Regions from separate parts of the Dysosmobacter sp. HCP28S3_G4 genome, predicted to be linked through region 2. Evidence: predicted binding sites of a transcription regulator. Region 2 holds the regulator's gene; the other holds the start of a gene.
What was found. Region 2 encodes NrdR, which represses ribonucleotide reductase genes. Its sites were predicted from a motif close to CACNANATNTNGTG; they were not measured.
Positions count from the first base shown of each region.

Region 1: ACTNBU_RS11080 (ribonucleoside triphosphate reductase) is a predicted target of NrdR. The motif match lies at 2,364-2,377, and genes of this name have one in related genera.

Region 1 covers NZ_JBQHUP010000057.1:1,422-11,960, forward strand. Annotated here, with positions in the region: gene ACTNBU_RS11080 (ribonucleoside triphosphate reductase) at 1-2,199, opposite strand, end outside; gene ACTNBU_RS11085 (anaerobic ribonucleoside-triphosphate reductase activating protein) at 2,418-3,110, opposite strand; gene ACTNBU_RS11090 (phosphatase PAP2 family protein) at 3,369-3,905, shown strand; gene ACTNBU_RS11095 (heavy metal translocating P-type ATPase) at 3,983-6,502, opposite strand; gene ACTNBU_RS11100 (metal-sensing transcriptional repressor) at 6,596-6,898, opposite strand; gene ACTNBU_RS11105 (DUF5655 domain-containing protein) at 7,072-7,467, shown strand; gene ACTNBU_RS11110 (flavodoxin family protein) at 7,517-7,966, shown strand; gene ACTNBU_RS11115 (P-II family nitrogen regulator) at 8,060-8,740, opposite strand; gene ACTNBU_RS11120 (DUF1538 domain-containing protein) at 8,755-10,224, opposite strand.
Region 2 covers NZ_JBQHUP010000016.1:12,855-23,393, forward strand. Annotated here, with positions in the region: gene ACTNBU_RS05570 (DUF2812 domain-containing protein) at 1-981, shown strand, start outside; gene ACTNBU_RS05575 (DUF2812 domain-containing protein) at 996-2,183, shown strand; gene ACTNBU_RS05580 (DUF2812 domain-containing protein) at 2,233-3,444, shown strand; gene ACTNBU_RS05585 (GH25 family lysozyme) at 3,512-5,179, opposite strand; gene glmS (glutamine--fructose-6-phosphate transaminase (isomerizing)) at 5,438-7,276, opposite strand; gene ACTNBU_RS05595 (DUF421 domain-containing protein) at 7,672-8,355, shown strand; gene ACTNBU_RS05600 (DUF4363 family protein) at 8,352-8,732, shown strand; gene nrdR (transcriptional regulator NrdR) at 8,745-9,200, opposite strand; gene ACTNBU_RS05610 (hypothetical protein) at 9,371-9,901, opposite strand; gene ACTNBU_RS05615 (hypothetical protein) at 9,986-10,504, opposite strand.

The DNA.
Region 1 (10,539 bases), on a different contig from region 2:
GGCGGTGGTGAACAGGAACAGCTCCTCGTTGGCACTGGACTCCACGGCCTGGGCGGCGGGGGCGTCCATGGCCTTGCCCACGCAGAAGTCCGGCTCCCGGTCCTTCAGGCGGCGGCCCTCCAGACGGGAGGTGCCCAGCTCGTACTCCTGACGGTCCTTGAACTCCTGGACCTTGCCGTCGTTCCAGTTCTGGACGGGACGGTAGTATCCGGTGATGCGGCTCCAGACCTCGGTGGTCTTGCCGCACTTGGGGCAGGAGAAATGCTCGCCGGCGATATAGCCGTGCTCCTGGCAGATGGAATAGGTGGGAGAGAGGGTGTAGTAGGGCAGCTTGAAGTTCTCGGCGATCTTCCGCACCAAGGCGGCGGCGGACTTCCAGTCCGGCAGCTTCTCGCCCAGGAAGGCGTGGAACACGGTGCCGGAGGTGTAGAGGGTCTGGAGATCGTCCTGGACCGCCAGGGCCTCGAAAATGTCCTCGGTGTAGCCCACGGGCAGGTGGGAGGAGTTGGTGTAGTAGGGGGTGTCGCCCTCGTGCTTGGCGGCGGTGATGATGTCGGGGTACTTGGCTACATCGTGCTTGGCCAGACGGAAGGCGGTGGACTCGGCGGGAGTGGCCTCCAGGTTATAGAGGTCGCCGTACTCCTCCTGATAGTCCTTCAGACGCTCCCGCATGTGGTTCAGAACGTCCTTGGCGAAGTCCTGGGTCTCGGTGTGGGTCAGGTCCTTCTTCAGCCAGCAGGCGTTGAGGCCCGCCTCATTCATGCCCACCAGACCGATGGTGGAGAAGTGGTTGGCGAAGGTGCCCAGATAGTACTTGGTGTAGGGGTACAGACCGGCATCCATCAGCCGGGTGATGACGGTGCGCTTCACCTTCAGGGACCGGGCGGCGATGTCCATGATCTTGTCCAGCCGGGTGTAGAACTCCTCGGGGGTCTTGGAGAGGTAGGCGATGCGGGGCAGGTTGATGGTCACCACGCCCACGGAGCCGGTGGACTCGCCGGAGCCGAAGAAGCCGCCGGACTTTTTCCGCAGCTCCCGCAGGTCCAGACGCAGGCGGCAGCACATGGACCGGACGTCGGAGGGCTCCATGTCGGAGTTGATATAGTTGGAGAAGTAGGGGGTGCCGTACTTGGCGGTCATGCCGAACAGGAGGCGGTTGTTCTCCGTCTCACTCCAGTCGAAGTCCCGGGTGATGGAGTAGGTGGGGATGGGATACTGGAAGCCCCGGCCGTCGGCGTCGCCCTCGGTCATGATCTCGATGAACGCCTTGTTCACCATGTCCATTTCCTGCTTGCAGTCGCCGTAGGTGAAGTCCATCTCCTTGCCGCCCACGATGGCCGGCAGGTCCTTCAGGTCATTGGGGACGGTCCAGTCCAGAGTGATGTTGGAGAAGGGCGCCTGTGTGCCCCAGCGGGAGGGGGTGTTGACGCCGAACACGAAGGACTGGATGCACTGCTTGACCTCTTTCTGGGTCAGGTGATCCACTTTCACGAAGGGAGCCAGATAGGTGTCGAAGGAGGAGAAGGCCTGGGCGCCCGCCCACTCGTTCTGCATGATGCCCAGGAAGTTCACCATCTGGTTGCACAGGGTGCTGAGGTGGCTGGCGGGGGAGGAGTTGATCTTGCCGGGAATGCCCAGGCCCTGCTGGATGAGCTGCTTCAGGCTCCAGCCGGCGCAGTAGCCGGTGAGCATGCTGAGGTCGTGGATGTGGATGTCGCCGCTGCGGTGGGCGTTGGCGATCTCAGGGTCATAGACCTCGCTGAGCCAGTAGTTGGCGGTGATGGCGCCGGAGTTGGAGAGGATCAGGCCGCCCACGGAGTAAGTGACGGTGGAGTTCTCCTTCACGCGCCAGTCGTTGACGTGGAGGTAGTTGTTCACCAGCTCCTTGTAGTCCAGCACGGTGGAGCTGAGGTTGCGGATCTTCTCCCGCTGCTTGCGGTAGAGGATGTAGGCCTTGGCCACATCGGCGTAGCCCGCCTTGCTGAGGACGTTCTCCACGCTGTCCTGGATGTCCTCCACGCTGATCCGGCCATCGTGGATCTTCTCCTGATAGTCGGCGGTGACCTTCAGGGCCAGCAGGTCGATGATGTCAGTGTTGTAGGCCATGCCGGTGGCCTCAAAGGCCTTGGTGATGGCTACGCTGATCTTGGAAATGTTGAAATCCGTGACCTTCCCGTCTCGTTTAACGACTTGATACATACTTTCTCCTATCCTCTCTCGGTCAAACTGCTGCTCGATCATTTGCTCTATCATTTCCCTCCGGCAGAGGGGGTGTGGGGTCTCAAAACACCTGATGAAAGGGCGGTAAACCGCCCAGCAATTTCTATTGTAACATACCACTGGTGGAAGTCAAGCTGAAAAACCACTATATCTTGTGATACAATTTCGTAGACATTACCAATTGCATCAAGATGTTGTTAGATACCCCGGATGGCCACCTCTCCGAAGAAGGGACGGGCTGCGTCGGCCAGGGACCGCAGCGTCTCCGGCGGCCAGGCCGTCAGGCCGCTGCCCACCAGATCGCCGGAGTCCACGAACTGCTGGAGGAAGTACCGGGGCGCGCCCTCCAGCCATTGGCCGATGGCCTCCATGTCCGCGGCGGTGTGAAATTCCCGGACCACAGTGGTGCGGAACTCGAAGGGGACGGGCCCCTCCATCAGCAGGGCCGCGCTCTCCCGGATGGGAGCCATGTCGAAGCCGGGGACGCCCACAGTCAGGGGATATTTCTCCGGGGAATTTTTGATATCCATGGCTGCATAGTCCACCAGACCGGCGTCCAGCAGGGCGGCGAGACGGTCCGGAAAGGTGCCGTTGGTGTCCAGCTTCACGTCAAAGCCCAGATCCTTCACCGCCCGGAGAAAGTCCGGGACGCCCGGCTGCATCAGCGGCTCGCCGCCGGAGAGCACCACGCCGTCCAGCAGGCCCCGGCGGCTTTTGAGAAAGGCCAGCACAGCATCCTGGGACAGCACCTCGTTCTCCTCCACCCGGGTCACAAGGAGTGCGTTGTGGCAGAACGGACACCGGAGATTGCACCCGCCGGTGAACACCGTGGCGGCCAGTTTTCCGGGGTAATCCACCATGGCCAGCTTCTGTAATCCGCAGATCTTCATTGTGCCCACCTCCGTTCCGGCACTCAAGATGTTGTTATCATAGACCAGACTGTCCACAAGTACAAGTGCCTTTTGCAACAGTATTTTCCAAAAACACCGCAAGCCCCTGGCACCACTGGCCTGGCGGCGGAGAGAAAAATTTCAGACAAAATTCAGTCCGCGGTTTTTCTTTTTGATAGAGTGTGATAAGATATAGAGACTGCTGATCCCGGGCCTATGCGCCCGCCTGTTTTGAAGGAGGTGTTTCCGCTGCAAACCGTGGAACTTTCCATCCTGGACTGGCTCCAGATCCATCTGCGCTGCGGCGTGCTGGACGCGGTGATGCCGGCGGTGAGCCGCATCTGCGACCACGGCGAGGTGTGGATCCTGCTGGCGCTCATCCTGCTGCTGACAAAAAAGCACCGGAAGGCAGGGGCCTCCGTGGCCTGCGCCCTGGTGCTGGATCTGATTTTCTGCAATCTGCTCCTGAAGCCGCTGGTGGGCCGCCTGCGGCCCTTTGCCGTCAACACGGCGGTGGCGCTGCTGGTACCGCCGCCGTTGGACGCCTCCTTCCCCTCAGGGCACACGGCGTCCTCCTTTGCGGCGGCCGCGGCGCTGTGGGCGGCCGGATATCACCGGATGGGCGCGGCGGCGCTGGTATTGGCCTGCGCCATCGCCTTCTCCCGGCTGTACCTGTATGTCCACTGGCCCAGCGACGTGCTGGCCGGCGCGATCCTGGGCGCGGTCCTGGGGTGGTCCGGCGCCGCGCTGGTAAAGGCGGCGTCGAAGCGGCGTTCCGGAGAGGAACAGCCGTGACGCGGCGGGTTTCCCGCATCCAAACAACAGACGTCCGCAGGCTTTTGCCTGCGGACGTCTCAGCTTGCGGGGAAACTTTACTGGATGCCGGTGACGGTGTAGTCCTGATCCTCCACGGCCTTTTTCAGGGTGTCGTCGGAGACGGCGGACTTCAGCGTCACCACGGCGGTGCCCGCCTCATGGCTGACGGCGGCCTGTTCCACCTCCGGCAGGGCCTCCAGGGCCTTCTTCACCCGGGCCTCGCAGTGGACGCACATCATGCCTTCGATCTTCATGGTCTTTTCCATAGTGGTTGTTTCCTCCTCTTTGTTGTGTCTGGATTGGATTTTATGATCTCTGCGGGGATCCCGCAGATCAAACAGATTCAGCCGCAGGGCGTTGGACACCACGCAGAAGCTGCTGAGGCTCATGGCCGCCGCGCCGAACATGGGGTTCAGCGTCAGCCCCAGGGGGATGAACACGCCGGCGGCCAGCGGAATGCCGATGGTGTTGTAGAAGAACGCCCAGAACAGGTTCTGGTGGATGTTCCGCAGCGTGGCACGGCTCAGCCGGATGGCGGCGGGGACGTCGCTGAGGCGGCTCTTCATCAGCACCACGTCCGCCGCGTCGATGGCCACGTCGGTGCCCGCGCCGATGGCGATGCCCATGTCTGCCCGGGTCAGGGCCGGGGCGTCGTTGATGCCGTCGCCCACCATGGCCACCCGGCCCCGGCGCTTCAACTCCCGGATGACCCGTTCCTTGCCGTCCGGCAGGACGCCGGCGATAACCTCGTCCACGCCGGCCTGGGCGCCGATGGCCCGGGCGGTGCGCTCGTTGTCGCCGGTGAGCATCACCACGCGGATGCCCATGTTCCGCAGCTCCGCCACGGCCCGGGGACTGTCGGGCTTGATGACGTCCGCCACGGCGATGACGCCCAGGAGCTTCCGGTCCTGGCTGAAGAACAGGGGCGTCTTGCCCTGCTCCGCCAGCGATTCCGCCTGGGCGCGGACAGTCTCCGGAACCTCTGCCCGGGCGCTGATGAAGCTGAGATTGCCGCCGCTGAGGACGGCGCCCTCACGGCGGGCGGTGAGGCCGTTGCCCGGCAGGGCCTGGAAGTCCGAGACCTCCTCCGGCGCTAGCCGCCGCTCCTCCGCAGCCTGCAAAATGGCCCGGGCCAGGGGATGCTCGCTTCTGCGCTCCAGAGCGTAAGCCAGACGGAGCAGCTCCTCCTGGCTGACGCCATCGGCGGGCAGGATGTCCGTCGCCTTCGGCTCGCCGGAGGTGATGGTGCCGGTCTTGTCCAGCGCCACGATCTCTGTCTTTCCGGCGGCCTCCAGAGAGGCGGCGGTCTTGAACAGGATGCCGTTTTTGGCCCCCATGCCGCTGCCCACCATGATGGCCACGGGCGTGGCCAGTCCCAGGGCGCAGGGACAGGAGATCACCAGCACGGAGATGCCCCGGGCCAGGGCGAAGCCCACGCTCCGGCCCAGCAGCAGCCACACGACGGTGGTGATGACCGCGATGGTGATGACCGCCGGGACGAACACGCTGGAGACCCTGTCCGCCACCTTGGCGATGGGGGCCTTGGTGGCTGCCGCGTCGCTGACCATCTGGATGATCTGGGACAGGGTGGTATCCTCACCCACCCGGGTGGCCTGACACTTCAGGAAACCGGACTGGTTCACCGTGGCGGCGGAGACGGCGTCCCCCGGCCCCTTGTCCGCCGGGACGCTCTCGCCGGTGAGGGTGGACTCGTTGACGGCGCTCTCGCCCTCCAGCACCACGCCGTCCACCGGAATATGCTCCCCGGGGCGCACCACAAAGACATCGCCCTTCTGCACCTGCTCGATGGGCACCTCCGTCTCCCCGCCGTCCCGGAGAACCACGGCGGTCTTGGGGGCCAGCTTCATCAGGCTTTTCAGGGCGTCGGTGGTTTTGCCTTTGGACCGGGCCTCCAGCATCTTGCCCACGGTGATGAGGGTCAGGATCATGGCGGCGGACTCAAAGTAGAACTCCATCATATAGGTCATGACGGCGTCCATATCCATGTCCACCTGGGCGCGGGTCATGGCGAACAGGGCGTAGGTACTGTAGACGAAAGCCGCCGAGGACCCCAGGGCCACCAGCGTGTCCATGTTGGGGGCCCGGTGCCACAGGCTCCTGAAGCCGCTGATAAAGAACTTTTGATTGATGACCATGATGATCACCGTCAGCAGCAGCTGGGTCAACCCCATGGCCACGTGGTTGTCGTCATAGAAGGCGGGCAGGGGCCAGCCCCACATCATATGGCCCATGGAGAAGTACATCAGCACGATGAGGAACCCCAGAGACCACGCCAGCCGCTGTTTCAGAAACGGCGTCTCCCGGTCCCGGAGCTGGTCCTCCGTCTCATTGGCCGGGACGGCCTTTGCCCCGGCGGCGCCCTTGAGGGAGGCGCCGTAGCCCGCGCCCTCCACCGCCGCCACGATGTCGGCGGCAGCGGCGGTGCCCTCCACGCCCATGGAGTTGGTCAGCAGGCTCACAGAGCAGGCCGTGACTCCCGGCACCTTGGAGACGGCCTTTTCCACTCTGGCGCTGCACGCCGCGCAGCTCATGCCGGTGACGTTGTATTGCTGCATGAAAGTCCTCCTTTGAAAACGGTGCGGGCTCGCCCGCCTCGGATAGTTTGGCGTGTCCGTTCCGGATTATGACGGCTCCGGAGACGAGGGCCTCTATTTCATCAGCTTCTGGAGGGTCTTCACCAGTTCGTCGATGCTCTCGTCCTTGCCGTCCCGGATGTCCTGGGCCACGCAGGTGCGGATGTGCTGGGCCAGCAGCTCCCGATTGAAGGCGTTCACCGCCGCCGTCACCGCCGCGGACTGGACCAGAATATCCACGCAGTAGGCGTTGTTCTCCACCATGCCCCGGATACCCCGGATCTGCCCCTCGATGCGGTTCAGCCGGTGGATGAGGCTGGTGTATTCGTCGGGGGAACGCTCCTTTTTCCGCTGGCAGCGGCAGGCTTCCTGTTCCATGTGGACACCTCCTGTAAAAATACCCCGGTAGGGTATCACTATCATATACCCTCCGGGGGTATTTGTCAAGAGCGCGGAGGAAAAAGAGTGCGCCGCGGGACGGCGGGGCATTCCCAAACAGGAGGATGTGTGGTATGATACCAATACATAAAATACAAATGGGAGGGACCGCCATGAAGCTGCCGGAACGCTATGAATCAGACGTACTGTTTTTCTTTGACGGCAGGCCGCTGGAGCTGGCGCTGTACCAGACGCTGTTCCGTTCTCTGGAGACGGCGTTCCCCGAGGCGTCCGTCAGGGTGCAGAAGACCCAGATCAGCTTTTACGGCAGACATCTCTTTGCCGCCGTGTCGCTGCCGGTGCGCAGGCGGAAGGGCTGGCCGGAGCACTGCATCGTCGTGACCATCGGGCTGTCCCACCGTCTGGAGTCGCCCCGGATCGCCGTGGCCGTGGAGCCGTACCACAACCGCTGGACCCATCATGTGCTGGTGTCCGGAGAGGAGCAGATCGACGGCGAGCTGCTGGACTGGCTGAAAGAGGCCTGGGCGTTTTCGGAGAACAAGCGCTGACAGCGGGACGCGGCCCCATGAGAACAGGATCGAAAAGGAGAGGAAACCAATGAAAACCGCCATCTGTTATTATTCCCGGCACCACGGGAACACGCTGAAAGTTCTGGAGGCCATGGCCCGGGGGAACGACATCGACCTCATCGACGTGACGGCCCGGATGGCCGTCCATCTGGAGGAATACGACTGCATCGGCTTCGCCTCCGGCATCTACTACTCCAAATTCCAGAAGTCAGTGCTGGACTTCGCCGGACAGTACCTGCCGGAGGGGAAGGACGTGTTCTTCGTCTACACCTGCGGCTCCATGGGCAAGGGCTACACCAAAGCCATCGCCGAAGCCGCCGCCGCAAAAAAGGCGCATATTCTGGGGGAGTACGGCTGCCGGGGCTTTGACACCTTCGGCCCCTTCAAGCTGGTGGGCGGCATCGCCAAGGGCCATCCCGATGCAGACGATCTGCAAAAGGCGAGGGACTTCTACCAGTCCATCTGCCGGGAGCGGTGACGCGGACGCGGCACCGGCCTGAAGCTGATTTACATAAAAGCAGGACCACCGGCGGCGGAAAGGCGTCCGCTGCGGTGGTCCTGTTTGATTTGTTCAGTCTTCCTCCATCAGCCGGAGACCGGCGGTGGCGGTGACGGGCAGGGAGAAGACGATGGATTTGGCCTTGCTTTCCATGCCCGCGTTCTGCATGATGGACTGCATGATACCGTTTTTCAGGGCTTTTTTGGCGACGATGAAGATCATCTCCTTCTCCGGCGCCAGCGAGACACCCAAAAACCGTTCCGCCCGCTCCATGCCGGTGCCCTTGGCATGGATAACGGTGCCGCCGGCGGCGCCGGCCTCCCGGGCGGCGTCCATGATCTGGTCGCTGTAGCCGTGGTTGGCGATGACCACCAGCAGCTCATGGGTCGTGTCCTTCAAAGTGGATTCCTCCCCTTTCTCATAGTCCTGATTTTCCGTCAGGAACAGCAGTTCCCGCCTGCCGCCGATGCTGCTCAGCGGCACGATGAAGGCGATGCCGGTGCCAGGCACGTCGATGCGCAGCCGGGACTCGAGCCCCTTCCGCAGCCGCTCCCACACCTGTCCCGTCACCACGCTGAAGGTGACGGACTTGTCGGAGGACTCCAGCCCCAGACAGTCCATCGTCTCGTTGCTGGCGGTGCCGGTGCCCAGGGTGACGAAATTCACCGCCACCCGCTGCTCCTTATAAAAGGTGATGAAGCGGGCCAGCCGTTTCCGGTCGGTGACGGTGACCATCAGATACAATTCACTCACAGTGTCCCGCCTCCTTACAGTTCGATGATGTCATAGTCCCCTAGCAGGGCAAAGGCGTCGCCGCCGGAGACGCCGGACAGGGACGCAGCAGCCTGTTTCGTGCGGAGCCGGTAGACCAGGCCCAGGATCTGAATGGTGATGAGGGGCGTCATGGCCACCATGGCCACCACGCCGAAGGCGTCGGTGATGATATTCCCGCCCACGGCGGCGCAGGTGCCCATGGCGAAGGGCAGCAGAAAGGTGGTGGTCATGGGGCCGGAGGCCACGCCGCCGGAGTCGAAGGCGATGGCGGTGAAGATTTTCGGCACGAAGAAGGACAGGCCCAGCGCCAGGGCGTAGCCGGGGATCAGCAGGTAAAAGATGGACAGTCCCGTCAGCACCCGGACCATGGCCAGTCCCACGGAGACGGCCACGCCGATGCAGAGGCTGCGCTTCATGGCCTCGCCGGAGATGGCGCCGTCGGTCAGCTCCTCCACCTGCCGCATGAGGACGTACACCGCCGGTTCCGCCATGACGATGAAGTAGCCGATGACCATGCCGATGGGGACGATGACCCAGCGGCAGGACAGGGAGGCCAGCACCTGCCCCAGATAGTTGCCGGCGGGCATGAAGCCCACGTTGACGCCGGTGAGGAACAGCACCAGTCCCGCGTAGGTGTAGGCCAGGCCCACGCCGATCTTGATGAGGGTCCGGCGGCCCAGATGGAGGGCCGTCACCTGGAAGACGGCGAAGAACACGATGATGGGCAGCAGAGACACGGCCATCTCCCGGATGTAAGTGGGGAAGCCGCGGGAGAATTCCCGCCACAGGGCCAGGGAGTCGCTGATCTCCGGCAGGACGGAGGGCCTGTAGCTGCCCTCGGGATGGTAGAGCAGGCCCAGCAGCAGCACCGCCAGAATGGGGCCGATGGAGCACAGGGCCACCAGACCGAAGCTGTCGTCCGCGGCGTGCTTGTCGCTGCGGATGGCGGAGATGCCCACGCCCAGCGCCATGATGAAGGGGACGGTCATGGGGCCGGTGGTGACGCCGCCGGCGTCGAAGGCCACCGCCAGAAAGTCCCGGGGTACGAAGAAGGCCAGGGCGAAGACGAATATGTAGAATCCCACCAGCATGGCGGGCAGGGGAACGGAGAACAGCATCCGCAGCAGGGCCACGCACAGAAACAGTCCCACGCCGCAGGCCACCGTCAGGACAAGGGTCCTGTTGGGCACGGAGGGGACCTGTTCCGCCAGCACCTGCAGGTCCGGCTCCGAGATGGTGATGAGGAAGCCCAACAGGAAGCCCAGGGACAGCATGACCCACAGCTTCCGGGACCGGGTCATGCAGGAGCCCACCCGCTCGCCCATGGGGGTCATGGCCAGTTCGGCGCCCAGGGAGAAGAGGGTCATGCCCAGGATCAGCAGCGCGCCGCCGATGAGAAAGACCATCAGGATACTGGGCGGGATGGGGGCAATGGTGAAGCTCAGCAGCAGCACGATGCCCATGATGGGCAGCACCGCCTTCAGGGCTTCGCCGCGTTTTTCCTGTAATTTTGTCCGATACAAGAGCATCCGCCTTTCCGTCTGTATTTTGGGCGGTCAGGAGACCATGACGCCGCAAGATATGTTGATTATATTATACAGGAAGAATCCGCTATGATTCCGTTAAGATTTCCTTAAATTTGTAAATAATCCAAAAACAACTAAAAAATTTCAAAAAAACGGCGAAAATCTGAAAAAACGACAGGGACACGGCAAAAACTGAAATTTTGATATCTTGTCTGCGATCCGGCGGGGCAGAAAATTTTTCAGAGATTTTTG
Region 2 (10,539 bases):
AAGCGGGAGTACGAGCCGTCGGATGAGAAGCTGGCGGACTACGCCGCCGCGGGCTGGGAGTACGTCTGCCGTACCAGAGGCGGCGCCTTTCTGGTGTGGCGGTCCACGTCGCCGGACCCCGTCCCCCTGCGGACGGACCCCACGGCGGACAGCTACGCCTATGACTATCTGTGGCGGCGGTTCCTGCTCCAAATGGCGCTGTGGCTGGCTTATATCATAGGAATGGTGGGGATCGCCGGTTATAATCTGGCCCGGGACCGCCACTTCCTGCTGAACATCATGCAGGACGCGGAAACAAGCTGGCTGGTGGTGTATCTCGCCCTGCTGCTGGTCTATACCGCCTTCGTCCAGTTCTCCGGTCTCCGGACCCTGCGGCGGCTGATGCGGAGTCTCCGGGCCGGGGTACCCATGGAGCGTCGGAAGTCCCGCATTCCCTTCCGGACCGTCTATCTGCTGGCCGCCTGCGGCATCCCACTGTATCTGGCCTGCGGGATGCTGTCCGTCTGGGAACCGGAACATGTGGATCTCGCCGACGACCTGACGCCTTTTGCGGCGGTAGACGCGCTGGGCGGCACGGCGGACGGCGCGAAAGTCACCCGCTTCCGCACGTTCCTGGGCAGGACTGTCACCGTGGCCCAGGGAGACTGCGATCTGCTGTGGAGGGACAGCGGACGAAGCACCAAAGATCTCATCCGCATCGTCTGCGACACCCAGCAGACGGTCTATCTCCCGTACTTTCCTGCCCTGTCCGGCCCTCTGCTGCGGGAACTGGCGGAGGCCTACATCCCGGAGGACGGCGGTCTCCCGGCGGAGACGCTGGACACAGACTGCTTTGATGATGCGTTTTATGTCAACTCTGACGGCATCCAGCACTTCGCCGCCCGGAAGGACGGCCGGGTGCTGTACTGCCGCACCGCCGCGCCGGAGGACCTGCGGGACCACCTTCCGGAGCTGGCGGCGGTGCTGGCGGACACGGACTGAAGAAAGGAGCGCACATGGACAACGAGAACAAGGCCCTGGGTTCGGCCTGCGGCCAGACGTGCAGCGAGATCCTCCCCGCCCGCTACGACCCGGCGGCGGTGGAGACGTGGCTGGAGGACATGGCAAAGGACGGCTGGCAGCTGACGGGCTTCGACTACCGCTTCTTCCGGACGGCAGGGACCTTCGAGCGGTCGGAGCCCCGGCCCACACGCTATCGCCTGACGCCCCTGACCCGGAAGGAAAAAGAGCCGGACGCGGAGCAGCGGGAGCTCTGCGAGCTGCGGGGCTGGCGGTACGCCGCCGCCATCTCCGACAGCTTCCACGTCTGGCGGTGCGACGACCCCGGGGCGCCGGAGATGGACACGGATCCGGTGACCCAGGCGGAGGGCTACCGCTGGCTGCGGCGGCGGGTCTGGCGGAGCTATCTCATCGACCTGCTGTTGGTGGCTTTGCTGTTTGTCATTGTTCTGGCGCTGCCCGGAAATGGCCGGGGCTTCCTGCTCAATATGTCGGAGAACGATGCGCCGGGAGAGTTCACGCTCTGGTGCCTGTCCATTGTAGGGATGACGGCCTCGGGCGTCGGGACCATCCGGACGCTGCGGCGGCTGTACCGGCGGCTTCACACCGGCGTCCCCATGGACCGCCCCGCCCCCTACCGGGCCAGACAATGGCGGACACGGGTCCTGTGGCTGGCCTTCATAGTGGGCTACTTCTATATCGTGTGCAACGGCCTGTTCAACGCCGACAGATTCCACCGGATGGACGACGATCCCGAAGCCATGGCCCGCGCCTGGTACGTGGATGTCACCGATCTCAATCCGTCGCTGACGGAGGCGGACGTCTGGCGGGCATACACGAAACAGCTGGAGCTGATCCCCCGGATGTACCAGGTGGACCACTATGCCGCGGACACCTCCGGTGTTGTGACGGACAGCGCACATACGGAGTATTACCGCCTGCTGACAGTCCCGCTGGCGGAGGAGCTGGAGCGGGAATTGGTGGAATATATGACCACTCGCAGCCACTATATTGACCTGACGGCCTGTCCCGTCTCCACGCTGGACAGCTTTTACTGGGGCCGGGGGGATGGACGGCAGTACGCCGTGGCCCGGCTGGGCTGTGCCGTCCTGACGGTGGAGTATGACGGTCCGGCGGACCTGCGGGACCATCCGGAGGCCCTGGCGGCGGCGCTGGCGGAGTAGCTGCCGGTTCCAAACAGTTTTAAATGATTTCAGATAAGGAGGGATCGCCATGCTGCGTGTCCTGCCCACCAGCGTGTACAATGTCCCGGCCATGGAGACGTGGCTGGGGGAACAGGCCCGGAAGGGCCGTCTCATCACCGGCTTCTGGGGCGACTACGGCGCCCTGTTCGACAAGGGGGAGCCCCGGGCGGAGGTCTACCGGCTGGAGCCCGGCGACGGCAATCTCCGGCCGGACCCGGAGAAAGCGGAGCTGTACGGCGCCGCCGGGTGGGAGTTCGTCGTCTCTACTTACGATCATACGCTGTGGCTGTTCCGGGCCTGCCGCCCGGACCCGTCCCCCATCCACACAGACCCGGAGACCCAGGCCATCGCCTTCGGGCGGCTGCGGAGGAAGCTGCTGCTCAATACCTTTCTGTGGGCGGTGCTGTTCGCCCTGTCGGTGGGGATCGTCCTGCTGAATCTCATGCGTATCTCCGTCTGGCAGGTGATCCAGGAACCCACCGCCCTGCTGGTCTTCCGGCCCGCCGCTTTCCAGATGAGCCTGCTGTGGGGCGGACTGGCCCTGAACGACTGGCTCGCCCTGCGGCGGCTGCTGAAGCCCCTGCGGGCCGGCATCCCCATGGAACACAGTGCGCCGTACCGTCAGGGCCGCCGGTGGTGGTTCTGGGGCGTCACGGCGCTGATTCCTCTCCAACTTCTTCTCATTCCCTGCTTCTCCGCCCTGGAGCCTGTGGTGGAGCGGTGGGCGGGGAACCCAGCCGGGTGTTCCTGGCCCATCGCCTACGTGCAGGTGGAGGATCTGGGAGCGTCGCCGGAGCGCCGGGCGGCCAACTACGTGACCCGGACGGACAGTATATTGGGCGAAAGCTACACCATTGGCGACGGCGGCGTCACCTTCGCCATGGGCCAGGACAGCCGTCTTCAGGGCCGGACCAACTTCTGGCGGCTGAAGGTGCCGGGGCTGGCGGAGGCGCTGACCCGGGAGATCCTCCGCGACGAGTTCCCCGGCGCCACCCGGAGCGAGTCCTTCCGGGCGTTTTTGAAAGAGGAGTATCCGGACAGCGTGAATCCCATGGCAGCGTCGGCGGAGCCGCTGGCGGACAGCCGCTTCGACGGCGTCTGGTACACAGCGGACGGGGATGTCCAGTATCTGCTGCTCCGGCAGGGCCGGACGGTGCTGTGGATGCGGGCGGAGGACGTGCCGGAGAACCTGCGGGATCATCTGGACGACTTCGCCGCCGCGCTGGACGGAGCTGCATGAGCCATACGGACAGCAAAGCCCCCCGCCGCCGGTTTCCGGCAGCGGGGGGCATCTGGTTTTCATGCGTTTATTTCCGGCGGATGAACTGGAGGTTCATGTCCACAGGGCCGGTGATGCCGTTGACCTCGGCGGTGGTGTACCGGGTGTCGCCGTCACAGAACTGCCAGTAGTCCATCTGATAGTAGAAGCTGGGATACACCCGCTCCGGGGAGCTGACGGGATAGCGGTACTCCGGGAACCAGATGGGATAGTCCTGGAGCTGGGGCAGGTTATACTTGTTGTAGCCCACCTCCTTGCCCATGTACACGATGGGCTGATAGCCCGCCTCCTCAATGCGCTGGCAGAAAGCTACGGCGCAGGCAGTGGCGATCTCCGGTGCCAGACTGTGGGCCCGGTAGGAGGTGGTGCCCAACTCCCAGTCGTAGGCCACGGGGCCGTCGATCTCATGCTCCTCCAGGATGCGCAGGACGAAGTCCGCCTCCTCGATGGCCTCCTCCACGGTGATGGCCTGGGAGAAGAAGTACACGCCGGTCTCGATGCCCGCCTCCATGGCGCCGTCGATGTTCTGGGTGCCGAAGGCGTCCGACAGGATGGTGCCGCCGCTGTAGCCCCGGAGGCCCACCCGGATCATGGCGAAGTCCACACCGTCGTCGGCCACGGCCTCCCAGTCGATGGTGTTGTTGGGGCAGCGCCGGTTCTGGTACGCGGACACGTCGATACCGAACCGGGTCCGGAAGTCCTCATTGGTGCACACCAGACGGCCCCGGTCATCCCAGTAGAAGTCATCGGCGGTGAGGGTGTTCCGCTCCAGATCGTCATATACCGAGACCTTGTAGTTGCCGTCCACGGCGGTGCGGTCCGCCTCGATCCAGGGATACTCCCGCTCCGGATCTTCGGCGGGCTGTTCCTCAACGGGCTGCTCCTGAGGCGTGGTGATGGTCTCCACGATGCCGGTGCCCAGATTCCGCACCGTGCCCGTCAGGGTCACGTCCCGCAAGGTGACGGTGCCAGTGACGCCGGGGGCCAGAATAAGGTCACCGGAAATGGTCAGATTGCTGAACTCCGCGCCGTCCACGGCGGTGACAAGGGCCGTGCCCTCCACATTCTCCGTGTAGGTGCCGCTGTCCTGGAACAGCTCCGAGATCATGCTGTTCAGCAGGTTCACCACCTCCGCACGGGTGATGGGGGTCTCCGGCCGGAAGCACCGGTCCAGTCCCACGTCGGTGATGTACCCGGCGTTGTACATGGTCAGCAGGTATCCCTTGGCATAGTCCTGGACCACGTAGCCGTCGGCGTAGGGCAACTCGCCCTCCGTCTCCGCCAGGCCGAAGGCCCGGCCGATCATGGTCACGGCCTGCTGGCGGCTGATGTTGTGGTAGATCAGCGCCTGGCCGTTGTTGCCCAGATACACCCCGGCGGCGTTGAGCTTCAGGATGTCGCTCTCCCAGTAGTCCCCAGCGGTGTCGGAAAAGGTGGAGGCGTCGGCCTCCTTGGTGTATTTCAGAAACCGGGACAGAATGCCCGCGAAGGCGCCCCGGGTGATGGTGGCGTCCGGCCGGAAGGTGCCGTCCTCATAGCCGTTGAGGATGTGGTAGTCCCCGCTCCACTTCTCGATGGCAGGCTCCGCCCAATGGCCAGCGGTGTCCTGATAGGCGGCCCGCGCCCACACCGGCAGGACCATGGCCGCTGCCAGGGACAGGGCCAGGATGCGTTTTGTCAGTCTGTTCTTGCCCATTTTCGTCTCCCTCTGGTGAAAAATGTCGAAGAAATATCCGCAAAAAGTCCCCGCGGCAAAGTCTCCGCGGGGGTCCTTTCCAGTACTTGCCTTGTCTGCCATCATAACAAATCTTTTCCATGGGGTCAACTGGTATCTTATGTTAACCTTTCCTTTTTCATAGAAAGTTCACAACTTCCGGCAAGGGCAGTGCAAAGGCCCCGTCCCGGCTGGACAGCCGGGATGGGGTCCTGTTTCCTATTTTCCGTAGGGGAAATCTTATTCCACGGTGACGCTCTTCGCCAGATTCCGGGGCTTGTCGATGTCGCAGCCGCGCTGGAGTGCCACGTAGTAGGCGAACAGCTGGAGGGGCACGATGCCCAGGGAGGGCTGAAGCACCGGATGGGCCGTGGGCACGGCCACAGTGGCGTCGGCGGTCTTCTCCATCTTCTCCCGGAACTCCTCCGTGGTCAGGGCCAGCACCTCGGCGCCCCGGGCCTTCACCTCCACCACGTTGCTCATGGCCTTGTCGAACAGCGGCCCGTAGGTCCCCAGAGCCACCACCAGCGTGCCCGGCTCGATGAGGGAGATGGTGCCGTGCTTCAGCTCGCCGGAGGCGTAGGCCTCGGAGTGGATGTAGCTGATCTCCTTCAGCTTCAGGGAGCCCTCCATGCCCATGGCGTAGTCCAGGTTCCGGCCGATGAAGAAGATGGAATCGTGGTTGAAATAGCGGGAGGCGAAGTACTGGACGTCCTTGGTGGTCTCCAGCACCTTCTCCATCTGCTCCGGCAGGGCCTCCGTCCCCCGGACGATGGCGTCGTACTCCTCCGGGCTGACGGTGCCCAGCACATCCGCCAGATACAGGCCGATGAGATCCATCAGTGCCAGCTGGGTGGAGTAGGCCTTGGTGGTGGCCACGGCGATCTCCGGACCGGCCCAGGTGTACAGCACGTCGTCCGCCTCCCGGGCGATGGAGGAACCCACCACATTCACCACCGCCAGCGTCCGGCCGCCCCGGCGCTTGGCCTCCCGCATGGCGGCCATGGTGTCCAGCGTCTCGCCGGACTGGCTGATGACGATGACCAGGGACTTTTCATCCACCAGCGGGTCGCAGTACCGGAACTCCGAGGCCAGCATCACCTCCACCGGACGGCGGGTCAGCCGCTCCCAGTTGTACTTGCTGACCATGGCCACGTGGTAGGACGAGCCGCAGGCGATGATGAACACCCGTGAGATGTCCCGGACGTACTCCGGCGTCAGGGTGATGCCGTCCAGCACCACACGGCCGTTTTTGATGCGGGGGGACACGGTGCGCCGGATGGCCTCCGGCTGCTCCATGATCTCCTTGAACATGAAATGGGGATAGCCGCCCTTCTCCGCCGCGGAGACATCCCAGTCCACGGTGTGGTGTTCCTTCTCCACGGGCACCAGCTCGTCGTCGAACACGTCGATGGAGTCCGGGGTCAGCACAGCGATCTCGCCATCGTCCATGTAGGCCACATCCCGGGTGTACTTGATGATGGCCGTCACGTCGGAGGCGATGAAGTTGCCGTTCTCGCCGTAGCCCAGGATCAGGGGACTGTCCTTCCGGGCGGCGATGAGGGTGTTGGGATAGTCCGCGCAGATGATGCCGAAGGCGTAGGAGCCCTCGATGCGGCGCAGGCACCGGCCCACCGCCTCCATCATATTGTGGCACTCGTTGTAGTGGTATTCCAGCAGCTGGGCCACCACCTCGGAGTCGGTGTCCGAGACGAAGTTGACCCCCAGCTTCTGGAGGTGCTCCTTGATCTCCAGATAGTTCTCAATGATGCCGTTGTGGACCAGGGCGATACGGCCGTTCTCGCTGACGTGGGGATGGGCGTTGATATCGTTGGGCTCGCCGTGGGTGGCCCAGCGGGTGTGGCCGATGCCCAGACAGCCCTCCAGGTCCGCGCCGCCGTGGATCAGGTCGCTGAGGACCTTCAGCCGGCCCTTGGTCTTCTTCACCTGAAGGCCCTTTTCCTCGGAGCGCACCGCCACGCCGGCGGAGTCATAGCCCCGGTACTCCATCCGCTGGAGGCCGTCCAGCAGAATGGGGGCCGCCTGCTCTCTTCCCACAAATCCGACAATTCCGCACATAGTCAAAAATCCTCCTGATAGTCATTACAGAGTGGTTGGTTATCGAGAAGGACAAACGCGCAGTTCATTTGCCTTTTCACCACGGTCATCCCGCTTCTGTTCCGCGGTCGCCCGCGTATTTGTACGGGATGTGCGCGCCCGTGGGCGCGGAGGGGCATCCGCCGAAAGTTCGATTGCAGGACCGTGTCCTGACGCTCCCCTCTCCTCGTTATCCCGGCACACCGGTGCCGGGCACATGGCGCTGTTGATGGGACGGACCCATGGACCTCCTTTCCCTACTGCGATTTGGACGCTGTGAACAACAGTATATGACAGATCCCCGGTGCGGGGAAATATCCAAAATGGATAAAAATGACCTCTCCGGCAGATACTCTCTCCGTCAGGGAGGGATGTCAATGGCCACCGCGTTTCTCCGCACGGTGATCCTCTATTTTCTCATCATGGCCGGTCTGCGGATCATGGGCAAGCGGCAGATCGGCGAGCTGGAGCCCAGCGAGCTGGTGCTGACCATGATGGTCTCGGACCTGGCCACAGTGCCCATGCAGGACTTCGGCATCCCGCTGCTGGCGGGGGTCATCCCCATTCTGACACTGCTGTCGCTGTCCATGCTGCTGAGCCAGCTGTCCCTGCGGAGCCTGCGGTTCCGGGACCTGGCCTGCGGCGTCCCCACGGTGCTCATCGACCAGGGACGGGTCTGTCAGGCGGCCATGCGGAAAAACCGCTTCACCATCGACGAACTGATGGAGGAGCTGCGGACCCAGGGCTACTGCGACCTCTCCGCCGTGAAATACGCGGTGCTGGAGAACTCCGGCCAGCTGTCCATCCTCCCGTGGGCACAGGAACAGCCGCCAACGGCGAAGCAGCTCCGCCAGCCGGTGGAGGACGACGTGACCCTGCCCCTGATCCTCATCAACGACGGGCGGGTCCTGCGGCGGAACCTGGCCCTCTGTGAGAAGACGGAGGACTGGCTCCGGGAGCAGCTCACTGCCCGGGGACTGCGCTCCCCGAAAGAGGTGTTCCTGTTCACCCTGGCGGGAGACGGGTCGGTCTGCTGTCTGGAGAAGGAGGGCGGGAGATGAAGTCGTTTCTGGCGCCCATCCTTACTCTCTGCGGCATTCTGGCCTTCTCCGCCTGGAACTGCCAGCTCATGACCGATCACACAGAGCGGTGGTCCGCCCAGTTGGAGACAGCGGCGGCGCTGGCGTCGGAGGGCGACTGGGACGCCGCCGGAGACGCCCTTCAGCAGAGCTACGACGACTGGTCCGGCCATCAGACCTACCTCCACATCGTGGAGAAGCACGACGCCGTAGACGATGCGGAGGCCATGTACCGCCGGGCCTTCGCCTTTGCCGGGGAACAGGAGCCCTCGGAGTTTCAGGCGGAGGTGGCGGATCTGCGGGACCAGCTCCGCCTGCTGGCCGAGATGGAGCGGTTCAGCCTGAAAAATATCCTGTAGCCCTCCGGCGGCTCATTTGTCCGCCAGCAGCTTGTTCAGCTCGGTCATAAACGTGTCGATGTCCTTGAACTGGCGGTAGACGGAGGCGAAGCGGACGTAGGCCACCTCATCCACCTTTTTCAGGCGGGTCATCACCTGCTCGCCGATGACCTCCGTGCGGATCTCCCGCTCCATGGAGTTCTGGAGGTCCTGCTCGATCTCGTCGGCGATGGTCTCCAGTGCGCCCAGGGACACCGGGCGCTTCTCACAGGCCCGGATCATGCCCCGGAGGATCTTGTTCCGGTCGAAGCTCTGGCGGCTGCCGTCCTTCTTGATGACCACCATGGGCAGGCTCTCCACCGTCTCATAGGTGGTGAACCGCTTCCGGCAGGAGAGGCACTCTCTGCGGCGGCGGATGCTGCTGCCCTCGTCGGCGGGCCGGGAATCGATCACCTTGCTCTCACTGTAACCGCAAAATGGACATCTCATGGTCTACCTCCGTATCTCCGCCGGTGCTCCCGGCGGTTTTCCTTGGCATTTCCGTGGGACCACGGACCAGAACGGTCTGTAGTTAGAGATAGTATATCACATCTTTTGGAAATTTGGTAGACATAAATTCAATCTTGTGGCGCTTTTCCGGAACTTTCGGCGTCGGCCGCTCACCGGAACACCGGCATCTCCCAGCGGTCGAAGGCAAACACCGCGTAATCCCGGCCCCCGATGCGCCGCACCCGGGCGAAGCAGAACAGTCCCGTCAGCAGGAAGGGCCGGCGGCAGTCGAAGGGCAGGGCCACGTACCGCACACCGTCCCCCGTCCGGGTCAGAACGCCCTGACAGCCCCGCAGCTCCCGGCGCAGGAAGTCCCCCCGGAACAACCGCTCCGGATCGGAGACCGGCTGCCACGCACCGGTGTCCTCCTCCGGCGCCCCCACCGGCCGCAGCTCTCCCCGCAACAGAAAGCCTGCCGGCTCCAGCTCCCGGGCCGCCACCCGGCGGTCCAGGCAGAAGGCGCCGTCCCGGGGCTCCGGGATGCCCAGCCGGGCCTCCCCCGTCTTCCCCACCGCGTACAGTCGGGCCAGCGTCCCCGGTTCCAGGCGGCACCGGGCCTGGCAGCGGACGTAAAGTCCCTCCTTTGCCGCCGTCAGATCCCCCACGGTCTGTCCGTTCAGCACCACCGGTACCCTGTCCATACGCCGCACCCCCGCTCCGCAGAAAAATACCCCGCCGGCACAGTCTATGCGCCGGCGGGGCTGATTTATGCGGTTTTGGAAAATTCACGCAATGGTATACCCGCCCCGGACCAGGAGCTTCACCGTTCCGGCGGTGGCCTTGACGCCCCGGCCGTCAATGGTCATCATGTACAGATGGTTCTGGGTCAGGGCCTTGCCGTCGTCCAGCGTGGAGCCGGAGGTCTCGTCGATGAGTCCCGGTGAGGAGGGCGACACGCAGCTGGCGGTGCCCACCCGGAGCATCACCTCGCAGCCGATGGCCCCTGTCAGGGTCTGGCCCTGGGACAGCGTCACCACACTGAAGGCGGCGCTGCTTCCGCTGTCCGGCAGCACCACGTCGGCGCCGGACAGGTCGATCTGGGCGCTGAGGGTGCTGTTCCGCCGGGCGATCTTGGCGTCCACCTTGTCCAGCACCTGGGCGAGATAGGTGTCGTTGAGATAGCTGAGAGTCACCAGCGGGTCGCTCTGAGAGCCGGGCTCCGCCGCCGCGGCGAACACGGTGGCGCTCACCGCCGCCGTCAGCGCCAGAAACAGAACCCTCGCCATCCATCCTCTGTGTCGCATATGTACCTCCTGACAGTCTTTTGTATCGGGACGGC